One region of the Mesorhizobium sp. B2-4-2 genome, then DNA from elsewhere that is predicted to be linked to it. Evidence: predicted binding sites of a transcription regulator. Region 1 holds the regulator's gene; each other region holds the start of a gene.
The links. The regulator PhoB, encoded in region 1, activates phosphate uptake and scavenging genes when phosphate is short. The targets are predictions, from matches to a motif close to TGTCATNNANCTGTCAT.
Positions count from the first base shown of each region.

Region 2: FJ942_RS08465 (ceramide glucosyltransferase) is a predicted target of PhoB. The motif match lies at 1,367-1,383, and genes of this name have one in related genera.
Region 3: ugpB (sn-glycerol-3-phosphate ABC transporter substrate-binding protein UgpB) is a predicted target of PhoB. The motif match lies at 3,204-3,220, and genes of this name have one in related genera.
Region 4: FJ942_RS24655 (DUF1045 domain-containing protein) is a predicted target of PhoB. The motif match lies at 2,648-2,664, and genes of this name have one in related genera.

Region 1 covers NZ_VFVM01000015.1:94,461-101,825, forward strand. The annotation lists gene pstB (phosphate ABC transporter ATP-binding protein PstB) at 1-719, shown strand, start outside; gene phoU (phosphate signaling complex protein PhoU) at 745-1,452, shown strand; gene phoB (phosphate regulon transcriptional regulator PhoB) at 1,472-2,161, shown strand; gene FJ942_RS25655 (ROK family protein) at 2,169-3,410, opposite strand; gene xylF (D-xylose ABC transporter substrate-binding protein) at 3,670-4,710, shown strand; gene FJ942_RS25665 (sugar ABC transporter permease) at 4,853-6,205, shown strand; gene FJ942_RS25670 (ATP-binding cassette domain-containing protein) at 6,221-7,021, shown strand; gene FJ942_RS25675 (CHASE domain-containing protein) at 7,158-7,365, shown strand, end outside.
Region 2 covers NZ_VFVM01000003.1:314,877-322,241, forward strand. The annotation lists gene FJ942_RS08465 (ceramide glucosyltransferase) at 108-1,259, opposite strand; gene apaG (Co2+/Mg2+ efflux protein ApaG) at 1,491-1,883, shown strand; gene FJ942_RS08475 (Hsp33 family molecular chaperone) at 2,020-3,051, opposite strand; gene argF (ornithine carbamoyltransferase) at 3,175-4,086, opposite strand; gene FJ942_RS08485 (aspartate aminotransferase family protein) at 4,102-5,301, opposite strand; gene FJ942_RS08490 (GcrA family cell cycle regulator) at 5,657-6,175, shown strand; gene FJ942_RS08495 (magnesium and cobalt transport protein CorA) at 6,280-7,287, opposite strand.
Region 3 covers NZ_VFVM01000011.1:63,203-70,567, forward strand. The annotation lists gene FJ942_RS22670 (circadian clock KaiB family protein) at 161-484, shown strand; gene kaiC (circadian clock protein KaiC) at 468-1,961, shown strand; gene FJ942_RS22680 (ATP-binding protein) at 1,958-3,082, shown strand; gene ugpB (sn-glycerol-3-phosphate ABC transporter substrate-binding protein UgpB) at 3,479-4,783, shown strand; gene ugpA (sn-glycerol-3-phosphate ABC transporter permease UgpA) at 5,023-5,907, shown strand; gene ugpE (sn-glycerol-3-phosphate ABC transporter permease UgpE) at 5,916-6,764, shown strand; gene FJ942_RS22705 (sn-glycerol-3-phosphate import ATP-binding protein UgpC) at 6,772-7,365, shown strand, end outside.
Region 4 covers NZ_VFVM01000014.1:17,340-24,704, reverse strand. The annotation lists gene iolD (3D-(3,5/4)-trihydroxycyclohexane-1,2-dione acylhydrolase (decyclizing)) at 1-413, shown strand, start outside; gene iolE (myo-inosose-2 dehydratase) at 558-1,475, shown strand; gene FJ942_RS24665 (DUF3329 domain-containing protein) at 1,516-1,734, shown strand; gene iolB (5-deoxy-glucuronate isomerase) at 1,739-2,551, shown strand; gene FJ942_RS24655 (DUF1045 domain-containing protein) at 2,703-3,410, shown strand; gene FJ942_RS24650 (alpha-D-ribose 1-methylphosphonate 5-triphosphate diphosphatase) at 3,455-4,594, shown strand; gene phnN (phosphonate metabolism protein/1,5-bisphosphokinase (PRPP-forming) PhnN) at 4,591-5,223, shown strand; gene FJ942_RS24640 (DUF2231 domain-containing protein) at 5,279-5,797, opposite strand; gene FJ942_RS24635 (ABC transporter permease) at 6,029-7,024, opposite strand; gene FJ942_RS24630 (sugar ABC transporter ATP-binding protein) at 7,075-7,365, opposite strand, start outside.

The DNA.
Region 1 (7,365 bases):
ACTATGGCCAGTCGAAGGCGCTGAAGGATATCAGCCTGTCGCTGCCCGAGCGCAGCGTCACCGCCTTCATCGGGCCTTCGGGCTGCGGGAAGTCGACGCTGCTGCGCGTCTTCAACCGCATCTACGAGCTTTACCCGAGGCAGAGCGCCGAGGGCCAGGTGCTGCTCGACGGCCAGAATATCCTCGACCGTTCGCAGGATCTCAACCTGCTCAGGACCAAGATCGGCATGGTGTTCCAGAAGCCGACGCCGTTCCCGATGTCGATCTACGAGAACATCGCCTTCGGCGTCAGGCTCTATGAGAAGCTCAGCAAGGCGGAGATGGACGGCCGTGTCGAGCAGGCGCTGAAGCGCGCGGCACTGTGGAGCGAGGTCAAGGACAAGCTCAACGCCAGCGGCCTCAGCCTTTCGGGCGGCCAGCAGCAGCGCCTCTGCATCGCCCGCACGGTGGCGGTGAAGCCGGAGGTCATCCTGCTCGACGAGCCTGCCTCGGCGCTCGATCCGCTGTCGACCGCCAAGATCGAGGAGCTGATCGACGAGTTGCAGGCCGATTATACGATCGTCATCGTCACCCACAACATGCAGCAGGCGGCGCGCGTGTCGAAGCAGACCGCCTTCATGTATCTGGGCGAGCTGGTCGAGTTCGACCGCACCGAGAAGATCTTCACGTCGCCCCGCGAGAAGCGCACGCAGGACTATATCACCGGCCGCTTCGGCTGATCCCAGGCATACGAGGACCAAGATCATGGCCGAACACACAGTCGCAGCCTTTGACGAAGATCTCGGACAGATCAGCAGGCTGATCCGCGACATGGGCGATCTCGCCTCATCGATGGTCGGCGGCGCGACCAAGGCGCTCCTGAATTCCGACAACGCGCTCGCCCAGCGCGTCGTCTCCGACGACGCGATCATGGATGCGCGCCAGCGCGAACTCGACGACCGCGCCATCACCCTGATCGCCAAGCGGCAGCCCATGGCGGACGATCTGCGCCATGTCGTCGGCTCGATCCGCATGGCGGGCGATCTCGAACGCATCGGCGATCTCGCCAAGAACATCGCCAAGCGCGTCGGCACCGTCGGCCTTGCCGCCACGCCGCGCGACCTGTCGCACTCCATCGACGCCATGGCGCAGCTTGTGCTGATCCAGGTCCAAGGCGTGATCGAGGAGTATGCGGCGCGCGATGCCGCGGCACTTGCCAAGCTGCGCGCCGACGATGAACGCATCGACGTCAAATACACGTCGGTCTTCCGCGAGCTGCTGACCTACATGATGGAGGATCCGCGCAACATCACCGCCTGCACGCATCTTTTGTTCTGCGCCAAGAATCTCGAGCGCATCGGCGATCACGTGACCAACATTGCCGAAAATGCCTATTATGTGCTGACCGGCACGCAATTGCCCGCCAATCGCCCGAAGCAGGACGAGACGGCGATGTCGGCGCCAGCGGCTTGACGGCAGGGGTGACCAGTCGATGATCGCGCCACGCATCATGGTGGTGGAGGACGAGGAGCCGCTGGGTGTGCTGCTCCGTTACAATCTGGAATCGGAGGGTTATCAGGTAGAGGTGGTGACGCGCGGCGACGAAGCCGAGATCCGCTTGCAGGAGAATGTCCCTGACCTTCTTGTGCTCGACTGGATGGTGCCGGCGGTGTCCGGCATCGAGCTCTGCCGCCGTCTCCGCATGCGGCCCGAGACCGAGCGGCTGCCGATCATCATGCTGACGGCGCGCGGCGAGGAAAGCGACCGGGTGCGCGGTCTCTCCACCGGCGCCGACGACTATCTGGTCAAGCCGTTCTCAACGCCGGAATTCATGGCACGCGTCAAGGCGCTGCTGCGCCGCGCCAAGCCCGAAGTTCTGTCCAGCGTGCTCAAGGTCGGCGACATCGTGCTCGACCGTGAATCGCACCGGGTCTACCGCAAGAAAAGCGAGATCCGGCTCGGGCCGACCGAGTTCCGCCTGCTCGAATTCATGATGCGACATCCCGGCCGCGTGTTCTCGCGCAGCCAACTGCTCGACAATGTCTGGGGCGAAACGATCTATATCGACGAGCGCACCGTGGACGTGCATGTCGGCCGGCTGCGCAAGGCGGTCAACAATGGCCGCATGCCTGACGTGATCCGCACCATTCGGGGCGCGGGGTATGCGATTCGCGAAGACTAGGGATATGTCACGCAACGTTCTCGCCCACGCCTGATTTCGCCTGTGCCCCCGGCGCGAAAATCTCCTGGTCGACGAAGGTCAGCGCGCGCATGGCGCAGCCCTCGCGGATCAGTGGCAGTTCGTTCGGCTCGGTGTCGAAGGAAATCGATTTCGAGTGCTGGCCGCCGGCGGTCTGGGCAATGGCCTCGCGCAGAGCCGGCTCGATCAGGTCGAAGGCGGCGGCGCTGACGCCGACCATGGCGACCGGCGCCGGATCGATCAGCGCGAACAGGCTGCCAAGGCCGTAACCCAGCGCCTCGCCGGCCTTGCGGTAGGCTTCGCGCTCCGGCCCGTCCTTTTCGCGCGCCGAGGCCGCCAGGGTGCGCATGTCGGCGTCGCTGACGTCGACGGGCTCGGTGTCCTCGCCAAGCTGCCTCGCGTTGCGCCAGATGGCATAGTTGCCGGCATAGGCCTCGACGCAGCCGCGCCGCCCGCAGCGGCAGAGCGCCCCGCCGGGGCGATGGATCATGTGGCCGAACTCGCCTCCGGATGAATGGGTGCCGGTGAACAGTTCACCCTTCAGCACCAAGCCCATGCCGATGCCGTGCGACAAAAGGATGGCGATGAAGTCGTCGCGGTAGCGCTGGGGATCGCGCCAGCGCAGCGCCACCGCCATCATGTTGCAATCGTTCTCCATGGTGGCGGGAATGCCGAACTCGGCCTCCAGTATGTCGGCGAAGGCGATGTCGGTCTGCGGCGTGATCGGCGACCACAGCATGGTGCGCGCATCCGTGTCGGTGATGCCCTGGATCGCCAGCGCGATACGGGCGATGCTGCCGACGTCGAGGTCGGGATCCTCGAACCGCCGCCTGACGATGGCCACGCATTCGCCGATCAGCGCCTCGCGCGACAGGGTGAGCGTGTCCAGCCGGCGCTGCTCTTCAGATATCACCTGGCCGGCATAGTCGATGACGGCAACGGAGAGAAAATTCAGCGACAGCACCACGGTCATCACCGCCGCGGCTTCAGGGTTGAGGCTGAGGCCGACCTGCGGCCGGCCGCGTTTCAGCGCACCGGCCTCGCTCGGCTTGCTCTGCGCCAGGATGCCTTCGCCAATCAGGTCGGAGGAGATCGCCGATATGGTGGAATGGCTGAGCCCGGTGGTCGCGGCAATCTCGGTGCGCGAGGGCTGCCCGGCACGGCGCACGGCCGCGATCACCATCGCCCGGTTGCGTCGGCGCAAATCGTCGTGGCGGATTCCGACCGACATGTTTCTCGCATCCTCCCCGTCGCCGCGTTCTCTCCCCAGGATCCCGACGACCGTCAAATACTGGCAGAACCGGCCTTGGCTGTCATTATTTATTCCGGAGCTCGAAAAAAATTCACGAGGACATCAAAATACATCAGAATCGACGTTGACAGCGTTCCGACGATGGACCAGTGTTTTTTCGAGGCTCGAAAAAATAGAGCCTTTGTGCCGGCCTACGGGCCTGTTTGGTCGCGCCATACGCGGCGCAGGGAGGATTAAGATGAAGAGATTCACAGCCGCCATCCTGGCGGGTGTCGCCATGTCGCTGACGCTCGCGTCGGTCGCGCAGGCGAAGGACAAGGTCATCGGCGTTTCCTGGTCGAACTTCCAGGAAGAGCGCTGGAAGACCGACGAGGCCGCCATGAAGAAGGCGATCGAAGCCGCCGGCGACAAGTATATTTCCGCCGACGCCCAGTCCAATCCCGGCAAGCAGCTCACCGACGTCGAGAGCCTGATCTCCCAGGGCGCCAATTCGCTGATCATCCTGGCGCAGGACGCCTCCGCCATCGGCCCGGCGGTGCAGAAGGCGCTCGACGAAGGCATTCCGGTCGTCGGCTATGACCGCCTGATCGAGAACAAGGACGTCTTCTATCTGACCTTCGACAACAAGGAAGTCGGCCGCATGCAGGCCCGCGAAGTGTTCAAGGTGAAGCCGGAAGGCAACTACGTCTTCATCAAGGGCTCGGGTGCCGATCCGAATGCCGATTTCCTGTTCTCGGGCTCCATGGAAGTGCTCAAGGACGCCATCGACAGCGGCAAGATCAAGAATGTCGGCGAAGCCTATACGGATGGCTGGCTGCCGGCCAACGCGCAGAAGAACATGGAGCAGTTCCTGACCGCCAACGACAATAAGGTCGACGCGGTCGTCGCGGCCAATGACGGCACTGCCGGCGGCGTCGTCGCGGCGCTGACGGCTCAAGGCCTGGCCGGTACCGTTCCGGTCTCGGGCCAGGACGGCGACCACGCGGCGCTGAACCGCATCGCGCTCGGCACGCAGACCGTGTCGGTGTGGAAGGACGCGCGTGAACTCGGCAAGAATGCCGCCGAGATCGCCTCGCAGCTGGCCGACGGCAAGAAGATGACCGATATCGCCGGCGTCAAGGACTTCACAACGCCCGGTGGGAACACCGTCAAATCGCTGTTCCTGACCCCGGTTGCGATCACCAAGGACAATCTCAACATCGTCATCGACGCCGGCTGGATCAAGAAAGACGAGGTCTGTGCCGGCGTCGCGGCGGGCAGCGTAGCGGCCTGCAACTGATCTTCCATTTCATGCGATGAACGCCGCGGCTGCCAAGCCGCGGCGTTTTTTCAAGAAAATTTGTTTTTCCGCCCCGGGCGGGTAACTTCTAGGCTGGCTTCCGGCATCCCGCATCGGACGGGCAGGCCGGTGGGAGAAAATCATGACCGATACGACGTCCAACCCGCAGGCCGACACCGCGCGTGCGTCGGAACTCGGCGCCGTCGCCCGGTTCCTTAAGGCGACCGAGATCGACACGCGCATGCTCGGCATGATCGGCGCGCTGCTGCTGATCTGGATCGGGTTGCATGTCTTGTCCAGCCTGCGTCTCGGCGTCAATCCGCTCGATTTCGACAGCCGTACCTTTCTCACGCCGCGCAATCTGTGGAACCTGTCGGTGCAGACCTCGGCCGTCGCCATCATGGCCTGCGGCATGGTGCTGGTCATCGTCATGCGCAATATCGATCTGTCCGTCGGTTCCGCCGAAGGGTTGATCGGCATGGTCATGGGCTTCGCCCAGGTGCATTTCCTAGTGCGCTTCGTCGGGCTTGAGCTTGGCAACCCATGGATCTGGGTGCTGGCGCTGGTCATCGGCCTGGTGCTCGGTCTGTTGATCGGCGCCTTCCAGGGCTTTGTCATCGCCTATCTCGAAGTGCCGGCCTTTATCGTGACGCTGGGCGGGCTTCTGGTCTGGCGCGGTGCGGCATGGTGGGTTACCAGCGGCCAGACGGTGGCGCCGCTCAACGCGACGTTCCAGCTGATGGGCGGCGGCCCGGCCGGATCGATCGGCGCGACCTGGAGCTGGGTGGTCGGTATCGCCGCCTGCCTTGCGGTGGTGCTTGCGCTGTTCAACGGGCGGGTACAGCGCAAGCGCTTCCGTTTCCCGCTGCGTCCGATCTGGGCCGAGACGCTGATCGGCGTGCTGACCTGCGCCGTCATCATGGGCGCGGTTTGGCTGGCCAATTCCTATCCGTGGCCAGTCGGCATCGTGAACAGATATGCAGCCGCCAACAACATAACCGTGCCCGAGGGCGGCCTGTTCATCGCCCACGGCATCGCCATACCGGTGCTGATGGCCATCGCCGTCGGGCTGGTCATGACCTTCATCACCAAACGCACCCGTTTTGGTCGCTATGTCTTTGCCATTGGCGGCAATCCGGAAGCAGCCAACCTCGCCGGCATCAATACACGCTGGATCACGATGAAAGTGTTCATGATCATGGGCGTGCTGGCCACGATCGCCGCCGCGATCTCGTCAGCCCGGCAGAACTCGGCCACCAACGTGCTCGGAACGCTCGATGAATTGCTGGTGATCGCGGCGGCCGTCATCGGCGGCACATCGCTCGCCGGCGGTTCGGGAACAATCATCGGCGCCATGCTGGGCGCGCTTTTGATGCAGTCGCTGCAATCCGGCATGGTGCTGCTTGGCGTCGACTCGCCGCTGCAGAGCATCGTCGTCGGCGCCGTGCTGGTCATCGCGGTGTGGCTCGACACCGTCTATCGCAAACGCGTTTGAGGGAGGAGGACAATCATGGCTGACAGGATCGCTCCCGCCGGCAACCCGCTGGTCGACATGCGCAACATCTCAATCGCGTTCGGCGGCATTCGCGCCGTCGACGATGCCTCGATCGATCTTTTCCCCGGCGAGGTCGTGGCCCTGCTCGGCCATAACGGCGCCGGCAAGTCGACACTGATCAAGATCCTGTCGGGCGCCTACAAGCGTGACGCGGGCCAAATCTTCGTCAACGGCGAAGAGGCTTCGATCTCCAACCCGCGCGATGCCAAGAAATACGGCATCGAGACGATCTACCAGACCCTGGCGCTCGCCGACAATGTCGACGCCGCCGCCAACCTGTTCCTCGGCCGCGAGCTGAGGACCGCCTGGGGCACGCTCGATGATGTCGCCATGGAGGCCGAGGCGCGCAAGGTGATGGGCAGGCTCAATCCCCGCTTCCAGCGCTTCAAGGAGCCGGTGATCAAGCTGTCGGGCGGACAGCGGCAGTCGGTGGCGATCGCACGCGCGATCCTGTTCAACGCCCGCATCCTGATCATGGACGAGCCGACGGCAGCACTTGGACCGCAGGAAACGGCCCAGGTCGGGGAACTGGTCAGGCAGCTCAAGTCCGACGGCATCGGCATCTTCCTGATCAGCCATGACATTCACGACGTATTCGAACTGGCCGACCGGGTGTGCGTCATGAAAAACGGCCAGGTCGTCGGCACTGCCCGCACCACCGATGTGACCCAGGACGAGGTGCTGGGCATGATCATCCTGGGCAAATGTCCGCCTGGCGCCATTCCCGGACCAGGCGCGTTGAAGATCGCTGCCTGAAGCCTGCTGGCCTGAGCCCGTTACCGATCTGCCGATCAGGTGATATGCCAGCCGGCGGGATGGCTTGGCCTTGCCATTGTGTTGACCGGGCGACTTGCCCATAAAGGGCTCACATGCTGATAGGCCGCATTATCCGTTGAAGAAGCTTTTTCCAATCGTCGCTTTCGTTGCCGTTGCGCTGATCAGCATGACAATGGCGGGGTTCGCCTATTTCGCGACGCAAGAGGCGGCTCGCATCAAGTTCGACGCGACCGCGGACGATGCGCTCAACCGTATCGAGAGCCGGATCGACCTGCAGCTGTCGCTGCTGCGCTCGTCGCAAGCCTTGTTCGACGCCCGCAATG
Region 2 (7,365 bases), on a different contig from region 1:
CGCCGTCGGGGCGCTCCATAGGTTATTGTATACACAAAAATAGAGCCAAGTTCAACAATTTTTGTATATACGATAACCTTCCTCGACATCAAGCTGAACCGCCGACATCAAGCGCGGGAGGGCGTCTCTTCGAGCTCGGCCGCCTTGGTGCCGATGGTCATGGCGTTGCCGCGCCAGTCGACGGCCCCGCCCAGCCAACCGCGCATCCAGATCGCCGGCAACATCAGGTCGCGTGCGATCATCGCGGTGACGATGCGCGGCGACAGATACCAGCCCTTTGCCGAGGCGAGCATGCATTCCGGCAGGTAGGCGAGCGCCAGCACGCAAAGCGCTGTCATGGGCAGGCTGACGCCGGCGCTGGCCGCGGCGATCAGCGCCAGCACGAGCGGAGCCGCCACGCCGGTCAGGATCTCGGGCGCGAAGAAGAGCGGAAAGGTGACGCGGCGCAGGCGCGCCCAGCGGGCCTGGCGCGACCAGATCTCGCCCGGCATGCGCTGCCCGAGCGGCTGCTCGAAGGGCGAAGCGACGAGATTGACGCGCAGGCCGAGCCTGTTGACCAGTTTGGTCGACGCGGCATCCTCCGCGATCTCGGCGGCGAGCGCACGGATGCCACCATTGGCGTCGAGCATCTGCTTGTTCCACAACATGCTCTTGCCCTGGGCAAAGCCGAGGCCAAGCGCCTCGCCGGCATATTGCCAGCGCGCCTGCAGCGTGTTGAGGAAAGCGCATTCGACTTCTGCCCAGAAGCCGTCGGGCCGCGAACCGATCGGCGTCGAGCAAACCAGGCCGGTGTCCCGCCGCCATGCCGCCATCAGGTGCTGGACGTAGTCTTTCGGCATCAGCACGTTGGAATCGGCGAGAATGACCCAGTCGTGGCGCGCTGCCTCCCAGCCCTTGACGCAGTTGTTCAGTTTCGGGTTGGCGCTGACGCGGTCGTCGCCGGTGAGCAGGCGGGCCGGCACGGCTGGAAAGCGGGCGATCGCGGCGCGGATCGGCTTGACCGCGGGGTCGTCGGCATGGGCGACACAAAAGATCAGTTCGTAGCGCGGCCAGTCGAGCGAGAAAGCGCGCTCAAGCGTCTCATGGGTAAACGGCTCGACGCCGCGCGCCGGGATGACGATCGAGACAGGCAGCGGCTTGCCGGCCGGCGGCGCGATGGCGGCGCGCCGTTTCAGGCGCGAGCAGGCGAGCAGGATGCTGGCGAGATTTGAGGCGATGAGAGCGATCGAAAGCGAGCCGGTTATGAGAGCGAGTTCCATCGATATCCGGTCACTCCAGAAAACCCGGCCCGCTTGGCGGCCGTTTTCGACAGTTCGACAGAGCGCCCGAGTCGCCCGGCATTGCTGGTGCACACCATCATTGTCATGTGTCACTCAAATGACATTGTTTGTCGGCACCTGCCCTTCAGGGACAGCAACTCGGACGCGCACGGTTGATCGAACCGCAAAGAGCGCCGAATGTTCCACACCGGATTTGTTTTGGAGCCGCTCATGTACCGCGCCGTCACGCGCAACATCGAAGTGCAGGTCAGGCCGTTCTATCTCGAGGACCGCTCGGATCCTTCGGAAAACCGCTATGTCTGGGGCTACCAGATAACGATCGACAACCAGTCCGACGAATTCGTGCAGCTGTTGTCGCGCTATTGGCACATAACCGACGGCGCCGGCCGGGTCGAGGAAGTGCGAGGTGCCGGCGTGGTCGGCGATCAGCCCGAACTCAATCCCGGCGACAGCTATCAATACACGTCGGGCTGTCCGCTCTCGACCCCGTCGGGGATCATGGTCGGTCACTACACCATGCGCAACGAGCGGGGCGAGACATTCGACATCGCCATCCCCGCCTTCTCACTCGACCTGCCGGGGACAAGGCGGACGGTGAATTAGACGAGGCAAAATCGGCGACAGCGTCGTTCTCCCCGTCACTATACGGCGAGAAATGTCCGGCAGGAATGAGGGGCAGCGCCGCCCCTCATCCGCTCTTGGGCCCCTTCTCCCCGTAGAACGGGGAGAAACAAGAACCCTACTGAGTCGTAAATTCCGCCGGGTCGAAGTCATATTGCGTCGAACAGAACTCGCAAGCGACGTGGATGCCGCCGTCCTCGGTGCTGTCCTTGATCTCCTGCGCGGAGAAGCCCTCGAGGATGCCGCGGATCTTGTCGCGGGAGCATGAGCACTGATCGGCGACGGGAACGCCGCCGAAGACGCGGACGCCATGCTCGTGGAACAGACGATAGAGCAGCCGCTCTGCGCCGATGGTCGGATCGATCAGTTCGGTCGGCTCGATGGTGCCGAGCAGCGCCAGCAATTCCTGCCAGGAATTGTCTATGGGATCGTGGATCTCCTCGCGCGGATCGACATCCCCGCCGGGCAGGTCAGGAACGCGCATGCGCTCGGAGGCCTGCGGCAGGAACTGCGCCAGGATGCCGCCCGCCCGCCACTGCTCGTGCGCGCCGCCGGGGCCGGGCGTCAAAAGCTTGGCGACCGAAAGCCGGAGATCGGTCGGGATCTGCTCCGACTGGCGGAAATAGGTGCGCGCGGCCTCTTCCAGGGTCTCGCCGTCGAGCTGGACGATGCCCTGGTAACGTTGCGTGTGGGCACCTTGGTCGATGGTCAGCGCCAGCACACCGTTGCCGAGCAGCGTCTGCTGCGAGGTCTCGCCGGCCGCAATCAGCGCCTCCAGCCGGTCGACATCGAAGCGCGCATAGGCACGCAGCGCCGAGGGGGTGGAAAAATCCGCGACCAGCATGTCGACAGGCCCGTCGGTGCGGGTCTGCAGGATGAACTTGCCCTCGAACTTGAGCGAGGTGCCGAGCAGCACCGTCAGCACACAGGCTTCCGCCAGCAACCGGGCGACCGGCTCGGGATAATCATGGCGGCCAAGGATCGCATCGAGCATCGGTCCAAGCTGCACGGTGCGGCCGCGCACATCGAGCGGGCCGACCTCGAAGGGCACGACGTGATCATCGCCGGCGTAACCGAATTCGCCGAGTTTGGGGTGATGTTCAGCCACTTGATGGGTTTCCAGCATGACAAAGCTCCAGGGCGCGGCCATGCCGCCCTTTGGGGAGCATGCGTCTAAACGCGCTTGATTTGCGTGATGCCGCGCAGATAGGCATCGCGCCTCCGGAGATCAAGTTCCCCGGCACGTCAAGCGCCAAGACACTTCAAGTCCACTTCAGGCCCCAAGACACCAGGCAAGCACGGCCTTCTGGGCGTGGAGCCGGTTCTCGGCCTCGTCGAAGACCACCGAATGTGGACCGTCGATGACCTCGTCGGTCACTTCCTCGCCGCGATGCGCCGGCAGACAATGCATGAACAGCGCGTCGGGCTTTGCCTTGGCCATCAGCTTGGCGTTGACCTGGTAGGGCGAAAACACATTGTGGCCGCGGGCACGGTGCTCCTGGCCCATCGACACCCAGCAGTCGGTGACGATGCAGTCGGCCTGGTCGACGGCTTCCTCTGGCGAGCGGGTAAAGGAGAGCTTGCCGCCATGCGCCTTTGACCAGTCGACATGCTTCTGCGCCGGCTCGCTGCCTTCGGGCACCGCGACGTTGAGGTTGAAGCGGAACCGCGCCGAGGCTTCCAGCAGCGAATGCAGCACGTTGTTGCCGTCGCCGGTCCAGGCGATGGTCTTGCCGGCGACCGGACCGCGATGCTCCTCGAAGGTCATGATGTCGGCCATCAGCTGGCAAGGATGGGTATCGTCGGTGAGCCCGTTGATCACCGGGATGGTCGCATTCTCGGTCAGCTCCAGCAGCCGCTCATGCGAGGTGGTGCGGATCATGATGGCATCGACATAGCGCGACAGAACCTTGGCGGTGTCGGCGATGGTCTCGGAGCGGCCGAGCTGCATCTCGGTGCCGGTCAGCATGATGGTCTCGCCGCCAAGCTGACGCATGCCGACATCGAAGGAGACGCGCGTGCGCGTCGACGGCTTGTCGAAGATCATCGCCAGCACCTTGCCTTCGAGCGGTTTCGAGCGCTCGCCCGCCTTGAGGCGCGCCTTGCGCTCCACTGCGTCGGTCAGCATGGAGCGCAGGTCGCCTTCGGAAACGGCGGAGAGGTCGGTGAAATGACGAAGTGACATCAGGAGCTTTCGAATTTACTTCGCGGCTTCAGCGGCGATTGCCTCGGTCAGGGCCTTGGCGCCGGCGCGAATGCGCTCCAGCGCTTCATGGATCTCGCTGTCCGTGACGGTGAGCGGCGGCAGCAGGCGAATGACGTTGTCGCCGGCCGGAACCGCGAGCAGATGCTGGTCGCGCAGCGCCATGTTCACCTTGCCGTTGGGCATGGCGCATTTGAGGCCCAGCATCAGCCCCGTGCCCCTGATATCCTCAATGACCTCGGGGAATTCGTCGGCCACCCCTGCCAGCCCTTGCTTCAACAACAGCGCCTTGCGCTGCACATTCGCCAGGAAGCCCTCCTCCAGCACCACGTCGAGCACGGCATTGCCGACCGCCATGGCCAGCGGGTTGCCGCCGAACGTAGTGCCGTGGACGCCCGCGGTCATGCCGACAGCCGCCTCGTCGGTGGCAAGGCAGGCGCCCATCGGGAAGCCACCGCCAATGCCTTTGGCGATGGCCATGATGTCTGGAGCGACCCCCGACCATTCATGCGCGAACAGCTTGCCGGTGCGGCCGATGCCGCACTGGACCTCATCGTAGATCAACAGCAGGCCGTGCTGGTCGCAGAGCTGCCGCAGCCGCTTCAGCGATTGTGTCGGCACCGGGCGGATACCGCCCTCGCCCTGCACCGGTTCGATCAGGATCGCCGCGGTCTCCGGCGTGATCGCTTTTTCGGCGGCGTCGATATCGTCGAAGCCGACCTGGTCGAAACCCTCGACCTTGGGGCCGAAGCCTTCGAGATATTTGTACTGGCCGCCGGCCGCGATGGTCGCCAGCGTGCGGCCATGGAAGGCGCCCTCGAAAGTGATGACGCGGAAACGCTCGGGATGGCCCTTGACGAAATGGTAGCGCCGCGCCGTCTTGATCGCGCATTCCAGCGCCTCGGCGCCCGAATTGGTGAAGAACACCTTGTCGGCGAAGGTGGCGTCGGCCAGCCGCTCGCCGAGCCGGCTCTGCCCCGGGATCTCGTAGAGATTGGAGACGTGCCAGAGCTTGGCAGCCTGTTCAGTGAGCGCCGCGACCAGATGCGGATGGCCGTGGCCCAGCGAATTGACGGCTATGCCGCCGGCAAAGTCGAGATATCGCTCGCCCTTGTCGGTAACCAGCCAAGTGCCTTCCCCATGGTCGAAAGCCAGGGGTGCGCGAGCAAAGGTCTCGAAAAGCGCCGAACCGCTCATTATATGCGTCTCCGGAACCGGAAAATCAAAAAAGCCGCCAAAGCGGCGGCCTTTGCGGCTTATCGGGTTTTTCAGCCATGAAGTCAACGAAAACGTCGCGTAGTGGCGCGCGGCAAGCCTCCCGACGGGACGCCGGCTCATAAGTGAGCTGGCAAGTTGGGGAAAACCGAAAAAACCGATTCGTGTTGCACTTCGGACTCTTGTCACCGAGTCAGCGCATAAGGTAGTTGTAGTCGGGAAATAACTAGATTTCGTGCGGCGGACCTAATCACCAGATATATGTGGTGTCTGCCCCAGCAGTGGTGCTGGGCCGGGAATGGATTCCGATTGCCGTACGCTTAGCAGGAGCGCGGTCATGAATTGGACTGACGAGCGGGTCGAACTCTTGAGAAAACTGTGGTCGGAGGGTCTGAGCGCAAGCCAGATTGCTGCCCAGCTTGGAGGGGTCAGCCGCAATGCCGTCATCGGCAAGGTGCACCGGCTGAAATTGTCGGGCCGCGGGCGCGCCACGGCAGCGCCGGCACGCCAGAAGAAGACGGCGCAAGGGTCGGGCGCGCAGAAATCGGTGTCGCGCCCCGCGAGTGCGACCCGCCACGTCACGACATCGATCGGAGCAACGGCGCTGCAAGCGCAGTTCGATGCCGAGCCGGTGGCCCGCCACTATATCCGGCCGGTCGAGAATGTGGTGGTGCCGATCTCGCGGCATCTCCAGCTCACCGAACTCACCGAGCGCACCTGCAAATGGCCGAACGGCGATCCGCTGTCGGAGGACTTCAATTTCTGCGGCAACGAAGCCGCCGAAACCGGACCCTATTGTAAATACCATGCCCGCGTGGCGTTCCAGCCGGCAGCGGAGCGGCGGCGGAATAGATAAGGGACTAAGGCAGCAGGGCAGTAGGGCAGTATGTTTTGAATTTGCGCTCCCGAGCGTTTAGCCTACTGCCTACTGCCTACTGCCTACTGCCTACTGCCCTACTCTCACAGCCATCCATTCTTGCGAAACCGCCAGTAGAGGAAGCTGCAGATCAGCGCGATCGCCAGCAGCACCATCGGGTAGCCGTATTCCATCTTCAGTTCCGGCATGTCGCTGAAATTCATGCCGTATATGCCCGCGAAGGCTGTCGGCACGGCCAGGATTGCCGCCCATGAGGCGAGCTTTTTGGAGATCGCCGTTTCCTGGCTCTGGCCCACCAGCAGGCTCGCCTCGAAAGCAAAGGCCAGCACTTCGCGCAAGCTGTCGATCTTTTCCTGGACGGTGCGGATATGGTCGGTCACGTCGCGAAACAGCGGGTGCATGGCTGAATGGATCTGCGGCAGGTCGGCGCTGGTCAGCCGGCGGCAGACCTCCACCAGCGGCAGTGCGGCATTGCGCAGCCGCAACAGATCGCGACGCAGCATATAAAGGCGTTCGATATCGGGGCCGGTCATCGGCTTCAGCAGGACCCGGTCCTCGATCGCCTCGACCTCATCCTCGATCTGCTCGAGCACCGGCATGTAGTTGTCGACGATGAAATCGAGAATGGCATAGAGGACGAAATCCTCGCCCTTGGCCAGTGAATGCGGGCAGCTTTCCCAGTGCTGGCGCACCACAGCATAGGATGTCGAAGGGCCGTGCCTGACGCTGACGATGTAGCCGCTGCCCACGAACAGATGCGTCTCGCCGAAGGTGACGCGGCCCTCGATCAGCTGCGCGGTGCGGGCGACGATGAACAGCGCATCACCATATTGCTCGATCTTCGGCCGCTGGTGCGGATGCTCGGCATCCTCGATTGCGAGCTCATGCAGATGAAATTGCGCCTGCACGCGCAGCAGAAGCTCGCGGTCGGGTTCAAGCAGCCCGATCCACACCACGTGCCCCGCTTTCCTTGCCCATGTGCCGGCTTCCTCGATCGGGATGTCGGCGATGCGGCGCCCGGCTGTGTAGACGCTGGAGGCGATGACGGCCGATGTCGGCGGCGCGGGCTTGAAATCCCGGACATATTCCATCGCAGCCTCCCGAAGCACTGCCTTTGCTGGGAACCAGCAGGCTTGCCTCAGGGATAGTCTAGCGCAATACGACCAAGC
Region 3 (7,365 bases), on a different contig from region 1:
GGGGTGCTGATCCAGGCCCCATCGAGCGCGAGCTGTGGCGCGTCGGCTCCAGGCGAAATGCTAGAAGATCGCCCAAGGCGGACAACAAAGCCCTGCGGTTGAATTGCTGGCGTGTCGCGTAGAGCACGTCGATACTGAACCCGTGCAACCAGCGTGAGATATGAACCCGGAACAACCGCCCGCTTCAGGGGCCCATCCCCTTCTCCGGCTCTACATCGCCGGAGACACGCCCGGTGCTCGTCGGGCACTGGAAAGCCGCCTGAAGATAATCGAGGAGATGAGCGCATCCATTGAAATCCAGATCTTCGATATCCTGGAACATCCTCATGAGGCGGAGCGAGCAGGGATACTAGCAACGCCGACGCTCTCCGACGAATCCGCTGATCCCCCGCGCCGTCTGGTGGGCGACATCAGCAATATCGCTCAGGTTCTGGACTATTTCGGTTTTCGCAAGAAGGATGATATTCATGACCGCGACGGATGAGATCTCTATCGACCCGGTTCTTGAACGCGTCAATACAGGGATCGAGGCTTTTGACGACTTGGTGATGGGTGGCTTGCCGCGCGGACGCACCACCATCGTGGGCGGCACGCCCGGTAGCGGCAAGACCGTATTCGCCACGCAGTTCCTGGCGCATGGCATCACCGGTCTCAATGAGGCCGGTGTCTTCGTCACTTTCGAGGAGTCGCCAACCGAGATCGAGGTAAACATGGCGAGCTTCGGCTGGGACATCCGCGGCTGGCGAGCGGCGGACAAGCTTGTTTTCGTCGATGCGAGCCCGCGCGATCAGGACCAGGTGGTTGTGGGCGATTTCGACCTCGCCGGTCTTCTGACCCGCATTCTGCACGCGAGCCGAAGCGCCGGGGCAAAGCGCATCGTGCTCGATTCGGTTACCCAACTTTTCGATCATTTCGTAGCCGAGCAGACGGCAGTGCGCCGCGAACTTCTACGTATTGCGACCGCGCTGAAGAAAGAAGGGCTGACGGTCCTTATGACCGCGGAACGCAACAGTGAATATGGTGAAATCTCCCGTCACCGAATAGAGGAGTTCGTCGCAGACAATGTCGTGATCCTTCGCAATGCCCTTGATCGCGAGCGCCGTCGGCGGACCATAGAAGTCCTGAAAATGCGCGGCAGCCGTCACGTTGAGGGCGAAGTGCCCATAACGCTGGTCGCCGAACAGGGCATCGTAGCTGTGCCTCTGTCATCGTTGCGCCTGGAGCAGCAATCAAGCACGAAACGGGTCACCAGTGGTAATTCCGAACTCGACAAAATGTGCAGCGGCGGGTTCTTTCGCGACAGCGTAACCCTTGTCAGTGGAGCCACAGGCACCGGAAAGACTCTACTTGTCACCAACTTTCTGGCGGGCGGAGTGGCTGCGGGCGAACGCGCCTTGCTCGTCGGCTATGAGGAGAGCCGCGGCCAGCTTTTCCGCAACGCGCGTAGCTGGGGCGTCGATTTCGAAGCGATGGAGGCGGATGGTCGCCTGAAGGTAGTCTGCCTTTATCCGGAAGCGCAGAGTTTGCCGGATCACCTTCTGATGATCCGCGAACTGGTGGCGGAGTTCAAACCCGATCGCATGGCAATCGACAGCTTGTCGGCATTGGAGCGCATCGCGCCAGAAACCGGGTTTCGTGAGTTCTTGATCAGCGTCACCTCCTTCATAAAGAAGCGCGAAATTGCCGGCCTTTGCACCGCTACCAACAAATCGCTTGTCGGAGGCCAGAGCGCTAGCGAGCAGCATATTTCCACACTCACCGATTCGATCATTCTGTTGCGCTACATTCAGCAGGAAGAATTCATGCATCGCGGCATGATGGTGCTGAAAATGCGCGGCAGCGAACACGACAAACAGATACGGCGCTTCACCATCGACAGTGGCGGTATGCATCTTGGAAAGCCCTTTGACAGCGCGCCTGATGTGTTCGGCGACTCCGCCGTGGACAACACGTCGACATGAAGAGCGCCTTGAATACGGCGCAAAACGCCGCCGAAATGCTGGAATCGCCCGGAGATACATCTCCGGCTGGCATCAGCCAGCTCAGCTTTCGCCAGTTGATCGAAAATACCGCCGACGGGATGCTGGTGGTCGATTTGGACGGAACAGTGCTCTATGCCAATCCTGCGGCAGCCGTAATTTTTGGACAGCCGCTTGACGAACTCCTCCACGTTCCGCTCGGCCGTCCGGTCGTCTCCGGAGAGATCGCCGAGATCACCGTTCACCGTTCCGGCCGCAAGCCGGCAGAAGTGGAAATGCGTACGGTCGAGGTTACCTGGGACAGCAGGCCCGCATTGCTTGCCAGCCTGCGCGATGTCTCGGCCCAGCGATCAAGAGAAGAAAACGCACGCCAGTCACAAAAGCTCGAGGCCATTGGACGCCTCGCAGCTGGCATTGTCCATGACTTCAACAACCTACTCGCCGTTTTCGGGTCTGGCCTTCGGCTTCTGGAGAAACAGATCGCTAAAGATCCTGCGGATGAGAAAGTCGCTCTGCTGGTCGAGGAGATGTTCAGGCGGATCGAAAATGGAGGAGCGCTAACACAGCAACTGCTTGCCTTTTCGCGACGCCAATCCCTGGTCCCGGAACAGATTGATCTCAATGAACGTATCAAGGGGCTGACGACGCTGCTGGAACGGACGTTGGGGAGCGGCATCCGGGTACAATGCAATCTGGATCCAGCCTTGGACCCTATCCTTATCGATGCCAACCAGCTCGACATCGCCGTTCTTAACCTTGCCGTGAACGCCAGAGATGCAATGAAAGGCAATGGCACTCTCACGATTGAGACCAGCAATTTTCCAAATGATCTGGAGGATTTGCGTTCAGCGGCGGCTTCATTTGTTCGCGTGACTGTACGCGATACCGGCTGTGGAATGAGCAAGGACACCCTGGCGCGCGTTTTCGAACCATTCTTCACAACAAAATCGGAAGGGCAGGGTACGGGACTCGGGCTAAGCCAAGTTTACGGCTTCATCAAGCAATCCGGTGGGCATGTCCGAATCGATAGCGAAATCGGTCAGGGAACAAGCCTGCATCTCTACTTGCCGCGCGCTTCTGGAACCGAGCGGCAGCAGAACTGAGCGGCGGCAGACCCATTCCCGGCCAGCAGACTGATTGGCCGATGTCAAATCCGTCAGGCTGAGCGCGGGACGGGAATTTCCACGCATCGACCGAGCATTAAACCGACGCCTTTTTCAGCGTTGTCATGTCAGTGTTGTCATGTGCTGTTAGACGCCGTCCGTCGGTGAGGTCGCTGACCGTCTCGAGACAGGTCCCTGGTACATCAATTCAAGCAGCAAGCCGCTATGCAATCCTTTTCCGGGTCACTTTCATCCGGAAGTGAACGCTACTTTAGCCGGATATGAAGTGCGCCTGTCCGCAACAAAACCGTTGTCCGCTGCGCGCGAACGACACATAGTGCCATTGCGGGAGTGCCCCTTTCGCCAATGACAAGCAATGAGAACGGGAGACGAAACATGAAGTTCTTTGGCTTCGCGGCCGGTGTCGCCGTGACCCTGCTTTCCACAACCTCCGCCTTCGCCGTTACGCAGATCAGCTGGTGGCACGCCATGACCGGCGCCAACGCAGAGGTCGTCGACAAGATTTCCAAGGATTTCAACGCCAGCCAGGGCGACTACCAGATTGTTCCGGTTTTCAAGGGCACCTATCCCGAAACGCTGAATGCCGGCATCGCCGCCTATCGCGCCGGCCAGTCGCCTGACATCATCCAGGTGTTCGATGTCGGCACCGGCGTGATGATGGCGGCCCGGGACGCGATCAAGCCAGTGGCCGAGGTGCTGACCGGCGCCGGGATGAACTTTGACAAGAGCCAGTATCTGCCAGGCATCGTCGGTTATTATTCGACGCCGGACGGCACCATGCTGTCCTTCCCCTACAACTCCTCCTCGCCGATCCTCTACTACAACAAGGACATCTTCCAGAAGGCGGGGCTCGATGTGAACAACCCACCCAAGACCTGGAACGAGGTGTGGGAGGATGCCAAAAAGATCAAGGCGAGCGGCGCCGCCGCTTGCGGCTACACCTCGACCTGGCTGACCTGGATACACCTGGAAAACTTCGCGGCGTGGAACGATGTGCCGTGGGCCACGCAGCAGAATGGCCTGGCCGGCGGTGATGTCGAACTCAAGATCAACTCGCCGATCTTCGTCAAACATTTCCAGGCGCTCGCCGATCTGGCCAAGGACGGCACCTTCAAATATGGCGGGCGCACCTCCGAAGCCAAGCAGATATTCCTCGCCGGCGAATGCGGCATCTTCACCGAATCCTCGGGCGGCCTAGGCGACATCGTCAAGTCGGGCATGAACTACGGCATTGGCCAGTTGCCCTATGACAGCGACGCCAAGGGCGCGCCGCAGAACACGACGCCGGGCGGTGCCAGCCTTTGGGTCTTCGGCGGCAAGTCCGACGAGGAGTACAAAGGCGTCGCGGCTTTCTTCGCCTATCTGTCCAAGACCGATGTGCAGGAATATCTGCACCAGAAATCGGGATACCTGCCGGTGACGCTCGCCGCCTATGAGGCGACGAAAAAGTCCGGCTTCTACGACAAGAATCCCGGTCGCGAGACGCCGATCCTGCAGATGACGGGCAAGGCGCCGACCGACAATTCGAAGGGCGTGCGGTTGCCGAACTTGCCGCAGGTGCGCGACATCCAGAACGAGGAGTTCGAAAAGATGCTTGCCGGCCAGGAAACCGCCCAGCAGGCGCTCGACAATGCGGTCACGCGTGGCAACGCGGCAATCAAGGAAGCGCTGGGGAATTAGGGCGCGTCCGAACCTATCGAGTTATAGTCCTTGCTCTACGAGGCCCCCCTCTGCCCTGCCGGGCATCTCCCCCTGAAGGGGGGAGACTGGCTGTCGCGACCGTTTTCGGCGATTGTCAAAGCTGGAGAATGGCAGCTGCCGCAGGAACTGCCAATCTTCCTCCAAGAAGGGGAGATGCCCGGCAGGGCAGCGGTGAGCGCCGTAGAGTGCCGCTCGGCTTTCCACGCCGGAGCGGCGCATTGACCCCGCGCGTCGTCTTTCCCAACAAAGTCTTGCCATACCTCCTGGTGGCGCCGCAACTTGCCATCACGCTGGTGTTCTTCTACTGGCCGGCCGGGCAGGCGCTCTACCAGTCGATGCTGAGGCAGGACCCGTTCGGGCTGAGGAGCAGGTTCGTCTGGTTTGCCAATTTCCGCAAGGTGCTTGCCGACCCGGCCTATCTCAACTCGATCAAGGTCACAGTGGTGTTTTCGCTCGCGACCGTGATCGTTGCCATGGGCGTGGCGCTGCTCCTTGCCGTGATGGCGGAAAAGGTGGTGCGCGGCAAAGGCCTCTACCGCACGCTGATGATCTGGCCCTACGCGGTGGCGCCGGCGATTGCAGGCATGCTGTGGCTGTTCCTGTTCAATCCATCGATCGGCTCGCTGTCTTATCTGCTGAGACGTTTGGGCGTCGCCTGGGATCCGCTGCTCAACGGCACCGACGCCATGATCCTTCTGGTGGCGGCGGCCGCCTGGAAGCAGATCAGCTATAATTTCCTGTTCTTCGTCGCCGGGCTGCAGGCGGTGCCGAAAACGCTGATCGAGGCGGCGGCGATCGACGGCGCCGGCGAAACCAAGCGCTTCTGGACCATCGTCTTCCCGCTTTTGGCGCCGACGACGTTTTTCCTTTTGGTCGTCAATACCGTCTATGCGCTGTTCGACACGTTCGGCATCGTCCACGCCGTCACCGGCGGCGGGCCGGGCAAGGCCACCGAGACACTGGTCTACAAGGTCTACAATGACGGCTTCGTCAATCTGATCCTCGGCGATTCGGCGGCGCAGTCGGTCATCCTGATGGTCATCGTCATCGCGCTCACCGCCATCCAGTTCCGCTACGTGGAACGGAAGGTTCATTACGGCTGAGGAGCGCGATGATCGGTCAATCCCCGTTTCGCATTTTCCTTGCACATGCCGTGCTCATCCTCGGCATACTGATCGTGGCCTTTCCGATCTACTACACTTTCGTTGCCTCGACGCAGACGCTGCAAACCATCCTTAGGCCGCCACTGCCTTTCCGGCCGGGCAGCGAGTTCTGGAACAATTACGGCGAGGCGCTGTTCGGCGGCGTCGGCCGCATCGGCGGGCTCGGCGTCGGCAGGCTGCTCCTCAACTCCACGATCATGGCGCTCGGCGTTGCGGTCGGAAAGATATTCATCTCGATCCTGTCGGCCTATGCGATCGTCTTCTTCCGTTTTCCGCTGCGCATGACTTTCTTCTGGCTGATCTTCATCACCCTGATGCTTCCCGTCGAGGTGCGCATCCTGCCGACCTACAAGGTAATGGTCGACCTCGGTATGATCGACACTTATGCCGGACTGATCATCCCGCTGATCGCCTCGGCCACCGCAACGTTGTTGTTCCGCCAGTCCTTCATGACCATCCCGGGCGAGTTGGTCGAGGCGGCGCGCGTCGACGGCGCCGGTCCATGGCGGTTCTTTTTCGATATCCTGTTGCCATTGTCGCGCACCAATATCGCGGCGCTGTTCGTCATTCTTTTCATCTACGGCTGGACGCAGTATCTGTGGCCGCTGCTGGTCACCAACAGCAACGATATGAACACCATCGTCATCGCACTGAAGAAGATGGTCTCCTTCGCCGATGCCGACACCCAATGGCATTTGGTCATGGTCACGGCGATCCTGGCAATCTTGCCGCCAATCCTGGTTGTGGTGCTGATGCAGCGCTGGTTCGTGCGCGGACTGGTCGACACCGAAAAGTGAGAAGCCGATGGCGACGGTCGATCTGAGGGACGTGAAGAAAGTATATGCCGGCGGCGTCGAAGCCGTGAAGGGCGTCTCCATTGCCATTCCCGACAAGGAACTCTGTGTGCTGGTCGGGCCGTCCGGCTGCGGCAAGTCCACGCTTTTGAGGATGATCGCCGGGCTGGAGACCATTTCTTCCGGCACGGTCGCTATCGACGGCAAGATCGTCAACACGATCGGCCCGACCGAGCGCGACATCGCCATGGTGTTCCAAAACTATGCGCTCTATCCGCATATGAAAGTCTACGACAACATGGCTTACGGGCTACGCAATCGCGGTACGCCCAAGGACGAGATCGACAGCAGGGTTCGTTCGACCGCCAAGGTGCTGGAGCTTTCAGCGCTGCTTGACCGGCGCCCGCGCGAGCTTTCAGGCGGTCAACGCCAGCGCGTCGCCATGGGCCGCGCCATCGTGCGCAATCCGAAAGTCTTCCTGTTCGACGAGCCACTCTCCAATCTCGATGCCAAGCTGCGCGGCCAGATGCGGGTCGAAATCAAGAACTTGCAGCGCTCGCTCGGTGTCACCTCGGTCTACGTCACCCATGACCAGTTGGAAGCG
Region 4 (7,365 bases), on a different contig from region 1:
TCGCCACCTCGGTGATGCTCGGCCTGAAGCTAACCATCGTGCTGCTCGACAACAGGGGTTTTGGCTGCATCAACCGGCTGCAGATGGCGACCGGCGGCGCCAACTTCAACAATCTCCTGAAGGACGCGCGCCACGAGGTGCTGCCCGACGTCGACTTTGCCGCGCACGCCGCGAGCATGGGGGCGATCGCCGAGAAGGTCTCGTCGATCGCAGGGCTGGAGACGGCGCTGGCTCAGGCGAAAGGCAACGACCGCACCACGGTGCTGGTCATCGACACCGATCCGCTGGTCTCCACCGATGCCGGCGGCCACTGGTGGGACGTGGCGGTGCCGGAAGTCTCCGAGCGCAGCCAAGTGAACGCGGCGCGCAAGGTCTATGACGAGAAGCGGCGGATGCAGAGCGTCGGCGATTGATCTCGGCGCTGCCCACCCCCTACCTCTCCTTGTGGGGAGGTCGGACCGAAGGTCCGGGTAGGGTCTGGCGCCGCACCCCCACCCCGCTGCTTCGCAGCGACCCTCCCCACAAGGGGGAGGGTGAACAAGAACCGGAGTGACGACTTGAAAGCCAAACTGGGCATGTCCCCCATCGCGTGGTGGAACGACGATCTTGCGGAACTCAGCGACGACGTGTCGTTGGAGGAGTGCCTACGCCAGTCGCGTTCGGCCGGCTTCACCGGCATGGAGATGGGACGGCGCTTTCCCAAGGACCCCAAGGTGATGCTGCCGATCCTGAAGGCGGCTGACGTCACGCTGTGCGGCGGCTGGTTCTCGGGCACGCTGGTCGACGAGGAGATGAGCAAGAACAAGGATCGCATCCAGCCGATGATCGACCTGTTCAAGGCGGTCAACGCGCCTTGCATCGTCTATGGCGAGGTTGGCCGTTCGATCCAGGGCGACCGCTCGAAGCCGCTCGCCACCAAGCCGAAACTCTCGAGCGACGAGATGAAGGCCTATGCCAGGCGCCTGACCGAATTCGGCGAATGGTGCGCCGAGCAAGGCATGCCGCTTTCCTATCATCATCACATGGCGGCGGTGGTCGAGACCGAGCCGGAGCTCGACGCCTTCATGCGCCATTCCGGAGCGGGCATTCCGCTGCTGCTCGATGCGGGCCATCTGGCCTTTGCCGGCGGCGATGTGCTGCGCGCCATCGACAATCACCACAAGCGCATCAGCCATGTGCATGTGAAGGATGTGCGCATGGGCGTGATCGAGAAGCTCGACCGCACGAAGCAGTCCTTCCTCGACGCGGTGGCGCTTGGCGCCTTCACCGTGCCGGGCGACGGCTCGCTGGATTTCGGCGCCATCGTGCAGCGTTTCGCCGACCACGGCTATGAAGGCTGGTTCGTGGTCGAGGCCGAACAGGACCCGAAGAAGAACCCGCCGCTCAAGATGGCGCAGGTGGGCCACAAGGAGTTGATGCGGGTGATGACGGCGGCCGGCTATACGGTCGAGACGCAGGGCTTCCCCGATGTCTGATCGGGTTCTCGCCAGGCCGGGCTTGCTGTAGGTTGCCGCGATGAAAGATTCCGAGCACCCCTTCTTCCGGCCATTGTGGCGGCGTGTCGCCGTCGTCGCGGTGTGCGTCATCTGGTCGATCATCGAATTCGCGAGCGGCACGCCGTTCTGGGGCGTGATCGCGCTGGGCTTCGCCGGCTATGGCGTCTGGCAGTTTTTTTATCTCTACAAGCCGGCCGACGAGAACAAGGCGCCCGCCGAAGTCGAACCGAAGGAGTAACCGGATGTCGAAGCTGCTGGTCAAAGCCGACAAGGGCCATGGCCGTGTCGCGCACGTCACGCCGCAAAGCGCCGGCTGGACCTATGTCGGGTTCGACCTGCATCGGCTGAAACCGGGCGAAACGGCTTCGGGAACAACGGACGATCGCGAAGTCTGCCTGGTGTTCGTCACCGGCAAGGGCACGGTCGCGGCCGGCGGCAAGGATCTCGGCCTGCTCGGCCAGCGCATGTCGCCCTTCGAAGGCAAACCATGGTCGGTCTATGTGCCGCAGGGATCGGACTGGTCGGTGACGGCTGATAGCGGACTGGAACTGGCGGTCTGCTCGGCGCCGGGATTGAGCGGCGGCCTGCCGGTTCGCGTCATCGGGCCTGACGACCTCGGCCAGGAGGTGCGCGGCAAGGGCACCAATACGCGCTACGTCACCAACATCCTGCCCGAGGGCAAGCCGGCCGATTCGCTGCTGGTGGTCGAGGTCATCACGCCCGGCGGCCATACGTCGAGCTATCCGCCGCACAAGCACGACCAGGACAATCTCCCTAACGAATCCTATCTCGAGGAAACCTATTACCACCGCCTCAACCCGCCGCAGGGCTTTGCTTTCCAGCGGGTCTATACCGACGCCGACAAGGACGGCTCCCGCGCGCTGGACGAGGCGATGGCGATCGAGGACGGCGACGTCGTGCTGGTGCCCAAGGGCTATCACCCCTGCGCGGCTTGCCATGGCTACGACCTCTACTACCTCAACGTCATGGCCGGCCCGAAGCGGACGTGGAAATTCCACAATGCGCCCGAGCACGAATGGCTGATGAAGGCCTGACCGTTGCGCGTTCACGGCTGAACCTGTTGGTCCAGATCAGAAAAATCGTCGGCTAAGGACCGGCGGGGTCGATTTGCCTTCGAAAACCCTTCAAAGCTTCGTCAATCCGTCATGGAAATCACCTATGGCAACGGGCTGACGAGGATTTTCGATGCGCTACGCCATCTACTTCACCCCCCAACAGGACGAAAAATTGGCGCGGATCGCCGCCAACTGGCTGGGCCGTGACCCGTTCGGCGCCGCGACGCGACCGGTGGAGGCGGTGGGCGATTTGTCGGCGGCGGAAGTCGCCTTCCACACCGCATCGGCACGGCGCTATGGTTTTCACGCAACGCTGAAAGCCCCTTTCCGGTTAGCGGCCAACGAAACCGAAGCCTCGTTGCGCGCAGCGCTCGACGCCTTTGCCCAGGCGACGCCCGTTGTGATGATCCCGCGTCTCGTCGTCAGCCAGATCGACGGTTTCTTCGCACTGGTGCCGGAGGCGCCATTGCCTCCGCTCAATCGCTTCGCCGATGATGTGGTGCGCGATTTCGACCGCTTTCGCGCGCCGTTGACGGAGGCCGAGATCGAGCGGCGCAGCCCGGACTCGCTGAAGCCGGGCGAATTCCGCAATCTCTGCCAATGGGGCTATCCTTACGTCTTCGAGAGCTTCCGCTTTCACATGACGCTGTCCGGCAGGGCCGGGCCACAGGAAAGCCATCGTCTTCGCCTGGCAATCGAGGGCCTGTTCACCGAGGTGCTGCGCCAGCCGGTTCCGGTGGACGCGCTGACGTTGTTCATCGAGCCCGAACCCGGCGCCCCGTTCATGGTGCTTTCCCAGCACGCGCTCGGGCGCCGTCCGGCCAGAAAAACCGCCTGAAGCAACAAGCCGCAAAGGCGAGAAAAAACCAAGGACTGCCTAAGATGACCGCCGACACCATTCTGAGCAACGCCCGCATCGTTCTTGCCGACGAGATCATCGACGGTTCGCTCGTGATGCGTGACGGTCTGATCGCCGACATATCCGCCGGCGTCGTGCGAGCCGGCGAGGACATGGCTGGCGACTTCATCATTCCGGGACTGGTCGAGCTGCACACCGATCACCTGGAAGGCCACTATGCGCCGCGGCCCAAGGTGCGTTGGAACCCGATCGCCGCCGTGCTCGCCCATGACGCGCAGGTGGCGACGGCAGGCATCACCACCGTGCTCGACGCCTTGCGTGTCGGCATGGACGAGGATGCCGATCTCAACGCCGCCGACATCCGCAAGCTCGCCGATGCGATCGAGGACAGCGTGCGGATGGATCGATTGCGGGCCGATCATTTCATCCATCTACGCTGCGAGGTCTCGGCGCCGGATTGCCTCAGGGCCTTCGCCAATTTCGAGACGGACGAACGGGTGAAGCTCGCCTCGCTGATGGACCATGCGCCAGGCCAGCGCCAGTTCGTCAACCTCGAAACCTACGCCTACTACTATCAGCGCAAGCTGAAGCTGACCGATCACGATTTCCAGAAATTCTGCGAGAAGCGGATGGGCGAATCGGCCCGGAATTCGGCCCCGAACCGCGTCTTCATCGCCGCCGCCTGCCACGAGCGCGGCATCGTGCTTGCGAGCCATGACGATGCGACGACGGGCCATGTCGACGAAGCCATCGAGCAAGGCGTGCGCGTTGCCGAATTCCCAACCACCGAGGAAGCCGCCAGGGCTTCGAAGGATGCAGGGCTCGGCGTGCTGATGGGCGCGCCCAATGTCATGCGGGGCGCCTCGCATTCGGGCAACGTCTCGGCGCGCACGCTGGCCAGCGACGGCCTGCTCGACATATTGTCGTCCGACTACATCCCCTTCAGCCTGATCCAGTCCGCCTTCTTTCTCGGCGACGTCGTCGATAGCATTTCCCTGCCGCAGGCGGTGGCAATGGTGTCCAAGAACCCGGCCGAGGCCGTCGGTCTTTCCGATCGCGGCGTCATCGAAGAGGGCCGCCGGGCCGACCTGGTGCGCGTGCGCCTCGACGACCACGTTCCGGTGGTGCGCACGGTCTGGCGGCAGGGGCGGCGGGTCGCGTGATGGCTTCGGCATTGATCGAGCGTGAACTGTCGGCCGAGGCGTTTCCGATACGCGACGGCGTCTTCGTTGCCGTGGTGGGCCCGAGCGGCGCCGGCAAGGATACGATCATCGGCCATGCCAAGGCGCTTTTCGCCGACGAGCCGCGGCTGGAGTTCGTGCGCCGCGTCATCACCAGACCGAGCGACACGGCAAGCGAGGATCACGACACGCTGGCCGATGCCGCCTTCATCGAGGCCGAAGCCGACGGCGCCTTCGCCGTTTCCTGGGAAGCGCACGGCCTGCGCTACGGCCTGCCGGCCGAGGTCGATTGGGCAGTGGCCAACGGCCATGTCGCTGTCGCCAACGTATCGCGCGCGATCATTCCTGCCTTGCGGGAGCGCTATGCCAATCTGGCCGTCGTCGAGATCACCGCTTCGCCCGATGTGCTGGCCGGGCGGCTGGCGATGCGTGGCCGCGAGTCGCGCGGGGAGGTTCTGGCACGCCTGGCGCGCAGCGCCCCTGTGACGCTCTCCGGACCCGGCGTCACCTCGATCGACAATAGCGGTTCGCGCGAAGCGGCAGGCGAGCGCTTTGCCGAGGTGCTGCGCAAGGCGATGGCGTTCTCCGACATGTCGGGGCTGATCGACTAAAGGTGTTGATGGTCAGGTGGCGCTCGCCTGACCTGAACATCGAAACACCTTCCTTTTATGCCGCGTGCCGGTCGTGATCGGCACGACGCGTGCTGGCCGACGGCGTTGCCGAAGGTTGTGTCGGCGCGTCCAGAACCGCGACGTGATGACGGTACACCATTTCCCAGCCTTTCCAGCCGGTAAACAGCAGGATGCAGACAACGATCAATGAAAGCAGCACTCCCCATGGGCGAACTGCCGCTTCGGCGCCTTGGCTGTAGCGAAGATAGAAATTGATCAGCGCCAGAACGACGGCGGTCAAATTGCCGACCATGTGATACCAGGCGTCCGTCAGAGCGCGGATGCGCGGCTCGCTCAGGAAATCGATAAAGCCGGCAATCGCCGCCAGGAGAGCCATGACGATGGCTGCTCCAATCAGCCACATCGACGCGCGTGCCCAAAAGACGTCGGCAGTGCCCCAGAACATCAGATCGGTGAGAAACGCGCCGACAAGGAACGCGACAGGAAAGGGAATGAGCATCGGATGGATGGGATGACCTCCCACCTTGGCGGTGCTTAGCGGATTCGCAGCCATGACCATGCCTCCGAATAGAAAAGCTTTGAACAACGCCCAGATAAGGGTTTCGTTCCAATCCGGATGGAAGCTCGCAAGACCGTTTTCGCGATGCCGCCCCCCTTTTGCACTCAAGTCACTTGGGGCCGCACAGATACGGCCGACAACAGATCGAGCGGAATTGCGGGGCGGGCGAGATAGAGCGGCGTTATCTTTCGACGGCCACGGCGGACGGCGGCTTTTTGCCCCTGACTATTCCGCCGCTGCCCCGGCGATGCTCTTGCGGCTGGCGTCGACCATGCGCCGCCGCGCGCGGAACACGCCCCACTGCTGGTCGATCAGCACGCCGATGAGGATGACGCCGCCCATCACCGCGAAGTTGAGCGAGGACGGGATGCCGAGCAGATTGACGAGGTTCTGCAGCTCCTGCAGCAGCACGGTGCCGAGGATGACGCCGATCAGCGAGCCCTCGCCGCCGCGCAGCGAGAAGCCGCCGAGCACGGCCGCGGCAATGGCGTAAAGCTCGTAGAACTGGCCGTGGCTGGCCGGCGAGATGGATCGCGTGTACATGGCGAAATAGATCGCCGACAGCGCCGTCAGTACCCCGCAGATGACGTAGGCGGCCATGACGACACGCCCGGTGCGGATGCCGGAATATTTCGCCGCCTCCTCGTTCTTGCCGATGGCGTAGAGATAGCGGCCGAACACCGAGCGGTGCAGCACCACCCACATGACGATGGCGATGACGATCAGGGCGAAGAAGGAGTTCGGCACGCCCCAGGAGCGGCCGGCGGTCAAGAATTCGAGCTCCGGGAAATTCTGGCCGAAGGCGAAGCCGGCGGTGCCGTCGGCGGTGTAGAAGCGGGCGACGCCGCGATAGATCAAAAGGCCGCACAAGGTCACCACGAAGGGCTGCAATTTGAGCCGCGTGATCAGCCAGCCATGCGCCAGGCCGATGATGGCACCGAGCACCAGGATGAGCACGAAGGCCAGCGGCCATTCCATGCCGCGCACGGCGATGAAGTCGATGAAAAGCGTTCCCAGCAGCGCCACCAGCGAGCCGACCGACAATTCGATGCCGCCGGTGATGATGACGAAGGCCTGGCCGATCGACAGGATGCCGAACAGTCCGATCAGGTTCGAGGTGTTGGCGAGATTGATAGGCAGCAGGAAGCGCGGATTGATGATGGCGACGATGGCGCCGACCACCAGGATCAGGATCAGCAGGCCGAGATCTTTCTTGCTCATCATCTTCTCCCCAATGCCGGCCCGAGCGCTTCCGCGGCGCGGCGGCAGAATTATTTCGGCTGCTTGCCTACCGCCAGCAGCAGCACGTTTTCCTGGCTGAACTGGTCCTTGTCCAGAATGCCCGAGATCTGGCCCTCATGCATGACGGCGATGCGGTCGGACACGCCGATCACCTCCTCCATGTCGCTGGAGATCATCAGCACGGCGACGCCGGCGTCGGCCAGCGCACGCATCAGCCCGTAGATCTCCGCCTTGGCGCCGATGTCGATGCCGCGCGTCGGCTCATCGAGGATCATCACCTTGGGGTTCATCGCCAGCCATTTGGCCAGCACGACCTTCTG